4 regions of the Streptomyces zhihengii genome follow, and region 2 is predicted to be linked to each of the others. Evidence: riboswitches for the same ligand, from Rfam matches in the RefSeq annotation. Region 2 holds a riboswitch; each other region holds the start of a gene.
What was found. A riboswitch is a leader RNA that binds a small molecule or an ion and turns the genes downstream of it on or off. The one in region 2 is predicted to bind cobalamin.
Positions count from the first base shown of each region.

Region 1: it holds a riboswitch for cobalamin, as region 2 does, so the genes downstream of both, JE024_RS33625 ((2Fe-2S) ferredoxin domain-containing protein) here and JE024_RS31710 (energy-coupling factor ABC transporter permease) in region 2, are expected to answer to the same signal.
Region 3: it holds a riboswitch for cobalamin, as region 2 does, so the genes downstream of both, JE024_RS08825 (ABC transporter substrate-binding protein) here and JE024_RS31710 (energy-coupling factor ABC transporter permease) in region 2, are expected to answer to the same signal.
Region 4: it holds a riboswitch for cobalamin, as region 2 does, so the genes downstream of both, JE024_RS12000 (ribonucleoside-diphosphate reductase subunit alpha) here and JE024_RS31710 (energy-coupling factor ABC transporter permease) in region 2, are expected to answer to the same signal.

Region 1 covers NZ_JAFEJA010000002.1:1,409,582-1,411,769, reverse strand. Annotated here, with positions in the region: gene JE024_RS33630 (dienelactone hydrolase family protein) at 1-214, opposite strand, end outside; gene JE024_RS33625 ((2Fe-2S) ferredoxin domain-containing protein) at 485-889, opposite strand; cobalamin riboswitch at 932-1,118, opposite strand; gene JE024_RS33620 (SDR family NAD(P)-dependent oxidoreductase) at 1,381-2,175, shown strand.
Region 2 covers NZ_JAFEJA010000002.1:906,887-909,074, forward strand. Annotated here, with positions in the region: gene cbiQ (cobalt ECF transporter T component CbiQ) at 1-132, opposite strand, end outside; gene JE024_RS31705 (energy-coupling factor ABC transporter substrate-binding protein) at 139-564, opposite strand; gene JE024_RS31710 (energy-coupling factor ABC transporter permease) at 561-1,262, opposite strand; cobalamin riboswitch at 1,292-1,518, opposite strand; gene JE024_RS31715 (PTS-dependent dihydroxyacetone kinase phosphotransferase subunit DhaM) at 1,689-2,102, opposite strand; gene dhaL (dihydroxyacetone kinase subunit DhaL) at 2,099-2,188, opposite strand, start outside.
Region 3 covers NZ_JAFEJA010000001.1:2,168,329-2,170,516, reverse strand. Annotated here, with positions in the region: gene JE024_RS08830 (LacI family DNA-binding transcriptional regulator) at 1-905, shown strand, start outside; cobalamin riboswitch at 1,001-1,204, shown strand; gene JE024_RS08825 (ABC transporter substrate-binding protein) at 1,265-2,188, shown strand, end outside.
Region 4 covers NZ_JAFEJA010000001.1:2,937,525-2,939,712, forward strand. Annotated here, with positions in the region: gene mctP (monocarboxylate uptake permease MctP) at 1-438, shown strand, start outside; gene JE024_RS11995 (GNAT family N-acetyltransferase) at 536-1,033, shown strand; cobalamin riboswitch at 1,098-1,222, shown strand; gene JE024_RS12000 (ribonucleoside-diphosphate reductase subunit alpha) at 1,360-2,188, shown strand, end outside.

The sequences.
Region 1 (2,188 bases), 500 kb from region 2:
GGTCGTCGAGCAGGGGCAGGCACCGGGCCAGCATCTCCTCGGGGTCGCCCAGATAGCGCCCGCCGTGGAGGTCGAAGGCCAGCGCCACGTATCCCCGCTCGGCGAGGGCATCGGCCCGGCGGCGTTCGACGTCGCTGAGCCCCGTGCCCTCCGGTCCCAGCAGCACCGCGGGCCGGCGGTCGGCACCGGCCGGGAGCGCGAGGTGCCCGGTCATCGTCAGACCGTCGGCCGGGTACGCGACCGTGCGCGTCGTCACCGTCGTCCGTGCCGCCCGTGCCGCCCGTGCCGTCTGCGTCGCCCCGGTCGCCTGTGTCGTCCTCGTCGTCCTCGTCGTCATGGGAAGGGACCGTAGTGATCGTCGGGCCCCGTCCGGGCGGTGTTCCGCCGCCGGCAGAACCCGCCCCGGGCCCCGGACGACGCCCGGCATCCGCCGAGGACACCGAGCCGGGTGTCCGCCGCGCCTGCGGCGGACACGGCGGTGGCGTCAGGAGACCGCCGGGCGGCCGGGCGGGGTGAACGTGTACAGGTCGAGGATGTCCGGCAGCGGTGCGATGCCGGGGCCGCCGGCGCGGACCCAGGCGACGACGTCCTCCGTCGCCGCGGCGTCGTTGACCAGCCCGAGCCAGACCGGGCGCCCGCCGGCGGCCCTGCCCGCGGCGGAGGGCCGGACCACGATGACATTGGCCTGGTCGCACACGTCGAGGCAGTCGGAGACGCTCACCGGCCCGGCCTGGCGCAGGCGTGCGGTCTGGGCGGCGTGGTCGACGCCCCGCACCTTGGAGCTGCCGCAGCAGCAGTCGCGGCAGACGACGACGCGGCACGGCACGGGTCCGCCGCCCGTCCTGCGCGCGGGTTCGCCGGTCGTCGCTCCGGTGGGTGTGGCGGGCATGGCGCACCGTCCCTCTCTCCGGGGAGATCCGCCCCGGTGGTTCGTGGAGGAGGCGACCGCGTGAGTCTCCTGGCTCTCGGGTCCGTGCCCGTCCGCCGCCTTCCCGCCCGTGCGGGCAGGGGCTCGTCGGGACCGGCTCACCGATCACAGTGGCGGGACCGCGCCGGATTCACACCGGCTTCCTCGTCCGCCGTCGCCTTGTCGCCGGGCATCATCTCATCCGCGATCTTGAGCCGGAACGGAGGCCGGCGGACGTGGGCACAGGGGCCGACGCGCATGCGCCCGCGCGGTGTTCGCCCGCGCGGTGTTCGCCCGCGCGGTGTTCGGGTGCCGGCGCCGCTGTTCGCGTGTCGGCGGTTGTGTTCGCGTGTCGGCGGCGACGGCCCGGGGCGGAGGTGACTCAATTGAGGGCGCACCGCACCACCCCGCCGGCTCCGGACGGGTGCACCGGGCCTCCCGGCGGATCCGACCATGTGAGGAGCGCAGTCGCGATGCAGATCGACCTCGGCGGGAAGACGGCCCTGGTGACCGGGTCGACCCAGGGGATCGGGGCGGCGATCGCCGCCGGTCTGGCGGCGGCCGGCGCGCGTGTCGCCGTCAACGGACGCGATGCCGGACGGACTGGGGAGGCGGTCGAGCGGCTGCGCGGGCAGGTACCGGAGGGCGACTTCGTGGCCGCGCCGGGGGATCTGGCCACGGAGGAGGGGGCCGGGGACGTGCTGGGGCGGCTCCCCCGGGTCGATGTGCTCGTCAACAATCTCGGCGTCTTCGGGGCGCGGCCGGCGCTGGAGATCGACGACGCCGAGTGGCGGCGCTACTTCGACGTGAACGTGCTGTCGGCGGTCCGCCTCATCCGCTCCTGCCTGCCGGGGATGACGGACCGCGGCTGGGGCCGGGTGCTGAACATCGCCAGCGACTCGGCGGTGGTGACCCCGGCCGAGATGATCCACTACGGCGCGACCAAGACCGCCCTGCTGGCCGTCACCCGGGGCTTCGCCAAGGAGGCGGCGGGCACGGGCGTGACGGTCAACTCGGTGATCGCGGGCCCCACGCACACCGGAGGGGTCGAGGACTTCGTCCGCGAACTCGTCGGCCCGGACCTCCCCTGGGACGAGGCGCAGCGGGTCTTCATGAGGGAGCACCGGCCGCAGTCGCTGATCCAGCGGCTGATCGAGCCCGAGGAGATCGCGCACCTGGTCGTCTACCTCGCCTCCGGTTTCGCCTCGGCGACGACGGGCGGCGCGCTGCGGGTCGACGGGGGCTACGTCGACTCGATCCTGCCGTGACACCGCTCGGAAA
Region 2 (2,188 bases):
GACGAGCACGGCGCCCGGCCAGGGCGGCAGACAGACGGCCGTGACCGTCAGGCCGAGACCGAGGACGGCCTTCTCCAGGGGATGGCGGCGGCGCCAGCGACTGCTGTGCGCCGCCGCGTCGATCGGCAGCACCGCCGGTCAGGAAGCGGCCGTCGTGCTGCCGCCGGGCGCGGTGCCGTCCGCGACCCCGGCCCCGCCGGACGCGGCGTCACCCGCGTCACCCGCGTCACCCGCGCCGGGATCCGCGGCGGCGGCCGCCGCCGCGCGCGCCTCCCCCTGGCGGCGCCCCTTGTGCAGCCCGAAGTAGTACGCCAGGACGCCCGCGCCGAGCGCCGCCTGGACGGCGAACAGCGCGGACTCCACCTCGCCGGACGGCGGTTCGTACAGGGGCGAGAACCAGGGCTCGTAGTCCGGCTCCAGTTCGGTGATCGCCGTCTCGGCCTGCGCGTCGGCGCCCGTGAACGGCTCCTCCTTGTGGTCCCCGAGCCCGAGGGCCAGCGGCAGGACGGCCAGCGCCACCACGATCAGGACCAGCAGCGTGTTGATCTTCGCGTTACGGCTCATCGGACCCCCGCCTCCTTCGCGGCGCCGCGGGCGCCACCGGTCACCAGCACGCCCAGACGGGTCAGTTCGCCCTTGCTGGACCGGACGAGCAGCCGCATCACCAGCACGGTCAGCAGCCCCTCGCTGACCGCCAGCGGGATCTGCGTCACCGCGAAGATCCCGCCGAACTTGGCGAGCGCCCCCAGGAAACCGGTGCCCGGGTCGGGGAAGGCGAGCGCGAGCTGGACGCTGGTCACGCAGTAGGTGACGAGGTCGGCCGTGAACGCCGCGAGGAACACGCCGACCATCAGGGGCGCGCCGCCGCGGCGCGCCAGCCGGTAGACGGCGTAGCCGGCCCACGGCCCGACGATCGCCATCGAGAAGACGTTGGCGCCGAGCGTGGTGAGCCCGCCGTGCGCCAGCAGCAGCGCCTGGAACAGCAGCGTGATGGTGCCGAGCACCGCCATCACCGGCGGCCTGAAGAGGATCGCCCCGAGTCCGGTGCCGGTGGGGTGGGAGCAGCTTCCCGTCACCGACGGGATCTTGAGCGCCGAGAGCACGAACGTGAAGGCGCCGGAGGCGCCGAGCAGCAGCGTGGACTCGGGATGGGCCTTGACCTCACGGGTCAGGGCGCGGACACCGTGGACGACGAACGGGGCGGACGCCGCGCCCCAGGCGACGGCGTGCAACGGGGGCAGATACCCCTCGGCTATATGCATGGTTGGGAGACCCTCTCCAGCACCTCGTGGATGGACAACGCACCCTGGCCGGTCTCCTGGCTGACGGGCGTCGGTGTCCGGAGGTCTTCCGGGCACACGTCACACCCGGCTCCGCCTTCCCAGGCGCCGCGGTCTCCCGCGGTGTCCCAGTGGCTTCCCCCGGAGGGGGAGGTGGAGCCGGACATCCCGATCACAGTGGCGAGGGCCGCACCGGTTCCGCACCGGTTTCCCGAACACCAAGGCCCCGTGACAGTAGTCCCCCGACCAGCGGGCTCACAAGCCGCTCCCGGCCGGGCGCTCTCCGCGACCCCTCGCGCGCCCGCCCCGCGCGCCGCGCGCCCTCCGCCGGGGCCTTCCCCGGCGCCGCCCCGCCGCGAGGCGCCGCCGGGAGAGGCCGGGCGCCCGCCGGAAAGGCGCCGTGCCCGGTCACTCCTTGCGGTAGCCGTACGCCTCCGCCGCCGCCGTCGCCACGGCGTCGAGGTCCCCGCCGGCCGAGGCCGTGACCACCGCGGCGACCGCGCCCTCGACGAACGGCGCGTCCACCAGCCGGGCCCCGGCGGGCAGTTCGTCCCCCTCGGCGATCAGGGCCTTCACCGTCAGCACGGCGCTGCCGAGGTCGACGAGGACCGCCACACCGGCCCCGCCGTCCACCTCGGATGCGGCGGCGGTGATGAGCTCGGCGCTCGTCCCGAGGCCGCCGTCCGGCGTCCCGCCGGCGGGCGCCACCGGCGCGAGCGCGCCCCCGCCCGCGAGCCCCCGGGCGAGCTCCGCCACGGACTCGGCCACCCGCGCGCTGTGCGAGACGAGCACGATGCCGACCAGGCCGTCCCCGCCGCTCACGCCTCCTCCTCCGCCGCCTGCGCGAGGGCGGCGATCAGCAGCGCCGACGACGTCGCCCCCGGATCCCGGTGCCCGATGCTGCGTTC
Region 3 (2,188 bases), on a different contig from region 2:
AGGCCGTCATGGACCGGCTCGGCTACCAGCGCCGCCCGGCGCGCCGCCGCGGGGCCGTCGTCGACCTCGTCCTCAACGAACTCGACAGCCTCTGGTCGGTCGAGATCATCAGGGGGGTCGACGAGGTGCTCCACGCCGCCGGCGCCAGCATGGTCCTCTCCGCGGTGCACGGGCGCAGTTCCGACACCCGCGAGTGGATCGACCAGATGGCGGCCCGCCGCAGCAACGGCGCCATCCTCGTCGTCTCCGAACTCACCCCCCAGCAGCGCCGCCGGCTCACCGCGATGGACGTCCCGTTCGTCCTGGTGGACCCGGTCGGCAGCGTCGACGCCCTCGTGCCCACCGTCGGCGCCACCAACTGGGCCGGCGCGGTCAGCGCCACCGAGCACCTGATCGCCCAGGGCCACACCCGGATCGCGCACCTCGCGGGCCCGCGCCACGTCCTGTGCAGCAGGGCCCGCGCCGACGGCTTCCGGGCCACCATGGAGCAGGCCGAACTCCCCGTGCCTGAGGAGTGGGTGCCGCACGGCGAGTTCAACGACGCCTCGGGCCGCGCCGAGACGGCCCGGCTGCTCGACCGCGCCGAGGCCGACGGCAGCCCGCCGCCCACCGCCGTCTTCGCCGCCAGCGACCTCCAGGCGCTCGGCGCGTTCGAGGTGCTGCGGGCCCGCGGCCTCGCCGTACCCGGGGACATGAGCGTCGTCGGCTTCGACGACCTGCCCGTCGCCCGCTGGACCCACCCGCCGCTCACCACCGTCCGCCAGCCCCTGCTCGACATGGCCGCCATGGCGGCCAACACCCTGCTGCGCATCATGGACGGCGAGCCCGCCGAGCACCTGCGCCTCGAACTCGCCACCCAGCTCGTCGTCCGGGGCAGCACCGCCGGGCCCCGCGACGCCTCCTGACGGCACCGCACATGAGCCCCCGCCCCGGCCCCGCGGCCCGTGCCACGGCGCGGAGCGGGCGTGACCGACGCCACGGCGGGCCGCCTCCGGGGCCTTGATAGCCTGCCGGGGCCAGTCGAGCCACACCACGGCCAGGGAATCCGGTGCGAATCCGGAACTGACGCGCAGCGGTGAGGGGGACGGGCGGGGCACTCACGCCACTGGGAGACCGTACGGCCGCACGGCCGGCACACCTCCCGGGAAGGCGCTCCGTCCGGACGAACCCGAGTCCGAAGACCTGCTGGCACCTTCCCGCGCCCCGCGGGAAGGGACCCACAGGCCAGGCTCCGCGTACGAGCCCCGACCCCCGAGGCGACCTCGTGCCCCGTAACACCCTCCGTCCCACCGCCCTCCTGCTCCTCCCCGCCCTGCTGCTGACCGCGTGCGGCGCGGGCGGCGGTGACGAGCGCCCCGGCGGCGCCGCGTCCGCCGGCGGATACCCGCGCACCGTCGACAACTGCGGTCACCGCGTCACACTCACCGCGCCCCCCGCCCGCGCGGTCTCCCTCAACCAGGGCACCACCGAGATCCTGCTCTCCCTGGGCCTGGCCGACCGGCTCGCGGGCACCGCCACCTGGACCGACCCCGTGATGAAGGGCCTGGAGAAGGCGAACGCCTCCGTCCCGCGCCTCGCCGACAACAACCCCTCGTTCGAGAAGGTGCTCGACGCCGAACCCGACTTCGTCACCGCCTCGTTCGAGTCCACCGTCGGCAAGGGCGGCGTCGCCACCCGCGAGCGGTTCGAGAAGCTCGGCGTCCCCGTCTACGTCTCGCCGACCGACTGCGCCGCCGGCAAGGACAACGCGGCCGGCGGCGACGGCTCCCGCAGCCGCCCCCTCGAACTCGCCGACGTGTACGGCGAGATACGCGACCTGGCCCGCGCCTTCGGTGTCGAGGAACGCGGCGAGGACCTCGTCGCCCGGCTCCAGGAGCGGGTGCGCGCGGCCACCGCCGGCCTGGACGCCGCGGACGTCTCCCTCATGTACTGGTTCGCCAACGCGCAGTCCCCCTACCTGGCGGGCTGCTGCGGCGCCCCCGGCGCCATCACCCGCGCGGTCGGCGCCCGCAACGCCTTCACCGACACCCACGACGAATGGCCCCAGATCAACTGGGAGACCGTCGCCGACCGGGACCCCGACGTCATCGTCCTCGGCGACCTCACCCGCAAGTCCCAGACCGCCGAGAGCGCGGCCGCCAAGATCCGCTTCCTGCGCGGCGACCCCGCCACCCGCAACCTGACCGCC
Region 4 (2,188 bases), on a different contig from region 2:
GCCTTCGTCCTCACCATGGACAAGACGGTGGCGATCAACTTCCAGCTCCTGGGCGGCATCTGGATCCTCCAGACCTTCCCGGCCCTGGTGGGCGGTCTGTTCACCCGCTGGTTCCACCGCTGGGCGCTGATCGGCGGCTGGGCCGTCGGCATGGTCTACGGCACGGCCGCCGCCTACGGGGTCGCGAGCCCCACCCAGAAGCACTTCGGCGGCTCCTCGGCCGAGATCCCCGGCATCGGCGAGATCGGCTACATCGGCCTCACGGCCTTCGTGCTGAACGTCGTGGTCACCGTGGTCCTCACCTTCGTCCTGCGGGCCCTGAAGGCCCCCGACGGCGTCGACGAGACCAGCCCGTCCGACTACACCGCGGACTCGGGCGACCCGGGCGTCAAGACCGAGCTCCCGCCCGCCACCGCGGGTGCGCCCGGCGGTCACTGAACCACCGCTCCACCGGCCATGGGAGGGCCGTCGCACCCCGCGCCCGCGCGGGGAAATGCGGCGGCCCTCCGCCGTCGCCTGATGCACACTGCCCGGCATGGACATCACCATCAGGCGGATCGAGCCGGGCGAGTACGGGCCACTGGGGGAACTGACGGCGCAGGCGTACCTGCGGGGCGGCCTCCTCGACTTCGGGGAGGAGGACCCTTATCTGGAGGTCCTGCGGGACGTCGCGGGGCGGGCGGCGCACACCGAGGTCTACGTCGCCGTGGACGAGGGCGGCGGGCTCCTCGGCGGTGTGGCGTTCGTCCCGGAGCCCGGGCCCTACGCCGATGTCGCGGGGCCGGGCGAGGCCGAGTTCCGCACCCTGGCCGTCGCCGAGGAGGCCCGCGGACGGGGCGCGGGCGAGGCGCTGGTGCGGGTCTGCGTGGACCGGGCGCGGGCGCTGGGACGCGCGCGGCTGGTGCTGTCCACGCAGTCGGCGATGCACACGGCGCACCGCGTGTACGGCCGGATGGGCTTCGTCCGCACCCCCGATCGCGACTGGTCGCCCATCCCGTCGGTTCCGCTGCTGACGTACGCGCTGGAGCTCTGAACCCCTCGGCGGCACGCCGGGGACACAACATGTGGGGGCACACTCAGCACCCCGCCCCCACATGTATGCTCATCTCGCTGTCGCCGCAGGGGAATCCGGTGCGAATCCGGAACTGTCCCGCAACGGTGTGCTGTGGTGCGCTTTGTCGTACCCGCGAGTCCGAGGACCTGCCGACGGTGCGCCCGGCTCGACCGATCCGGGTGCCCAGACGTCCGGGCCTCGCGGTTGGGCCGGTGGACGCCGTGCGCGGTGCCGTCCCGGCATGTCCCGCCACGGCCCTGCCACCTCCTCGCGCCGTTCGGAGCCGAGCGAGGGAGAGCACCACCGTGACCATCGCGCCCGCCGATCCGGTATCGGCCACGCAGCACGACGGCCCCGGCACCGCACTGCTGCGGACCCTGACCGAGCTGACGGCCGACCTGCCCGACACCGACCCCGGCAGGGTCGCCGCCGCCGCGCTGCGCGGCCGCCACAGCGGTTCCGACGAGGCCGAGCTGCGCTCCCTGGCCGTCGACGCCGCCGCCGGTCTGATCTCCGAGGACCCGGCGTACTCCCGGCTCGCCGCCCGGCTGCTGGCCCGTGCCATCGCCGAGGAGGCCGCGGGCGAGGGTGCCGTGTCGTTCTCGGCGTCGGTTGCGGTGGGACACCGCGAGGGCCTGATCGCCGACCGCACGGCGGCCCTCGTCGCGCGGCACTCCGCCCGGCTGGACGCGCTGATCGACCCGGTGGCCGACGACCGCTTCGGCTACTTCGGCCTGCGCACCCTCTACAGCCGCTACCTGCTGCGGCACCCCCTCACCCGCAAGGTCGTCGAGACGCCCCAGCACTTCCTGCTGCGGGTCGCGGCCGGTCTCGCCGAGGACGACGGCCCGCGGGCCCTGGACGAGGTCGGCGCGCTGTACCGGCTGATGAGCCGGCTCGAATACCTGCCGTCCTCCCCCACCCTCTTCAACTCGGGCACCCGCCACCCCCAGATGTCGTCCTGCTATCTGCTGGACTCCCCGCTGGACGAGCTGGACTCCATCTACGACCGGTACCACCAGGTCGCGCGGCTGTCGAAGCACGCCGGCGGCATCGGCATCTCCTACTCCCGTGTCCGCGCCCGCGGTTCGCTCATCCGGGGCACCAACGGGCACTCCAACGGCATCGTGCCGT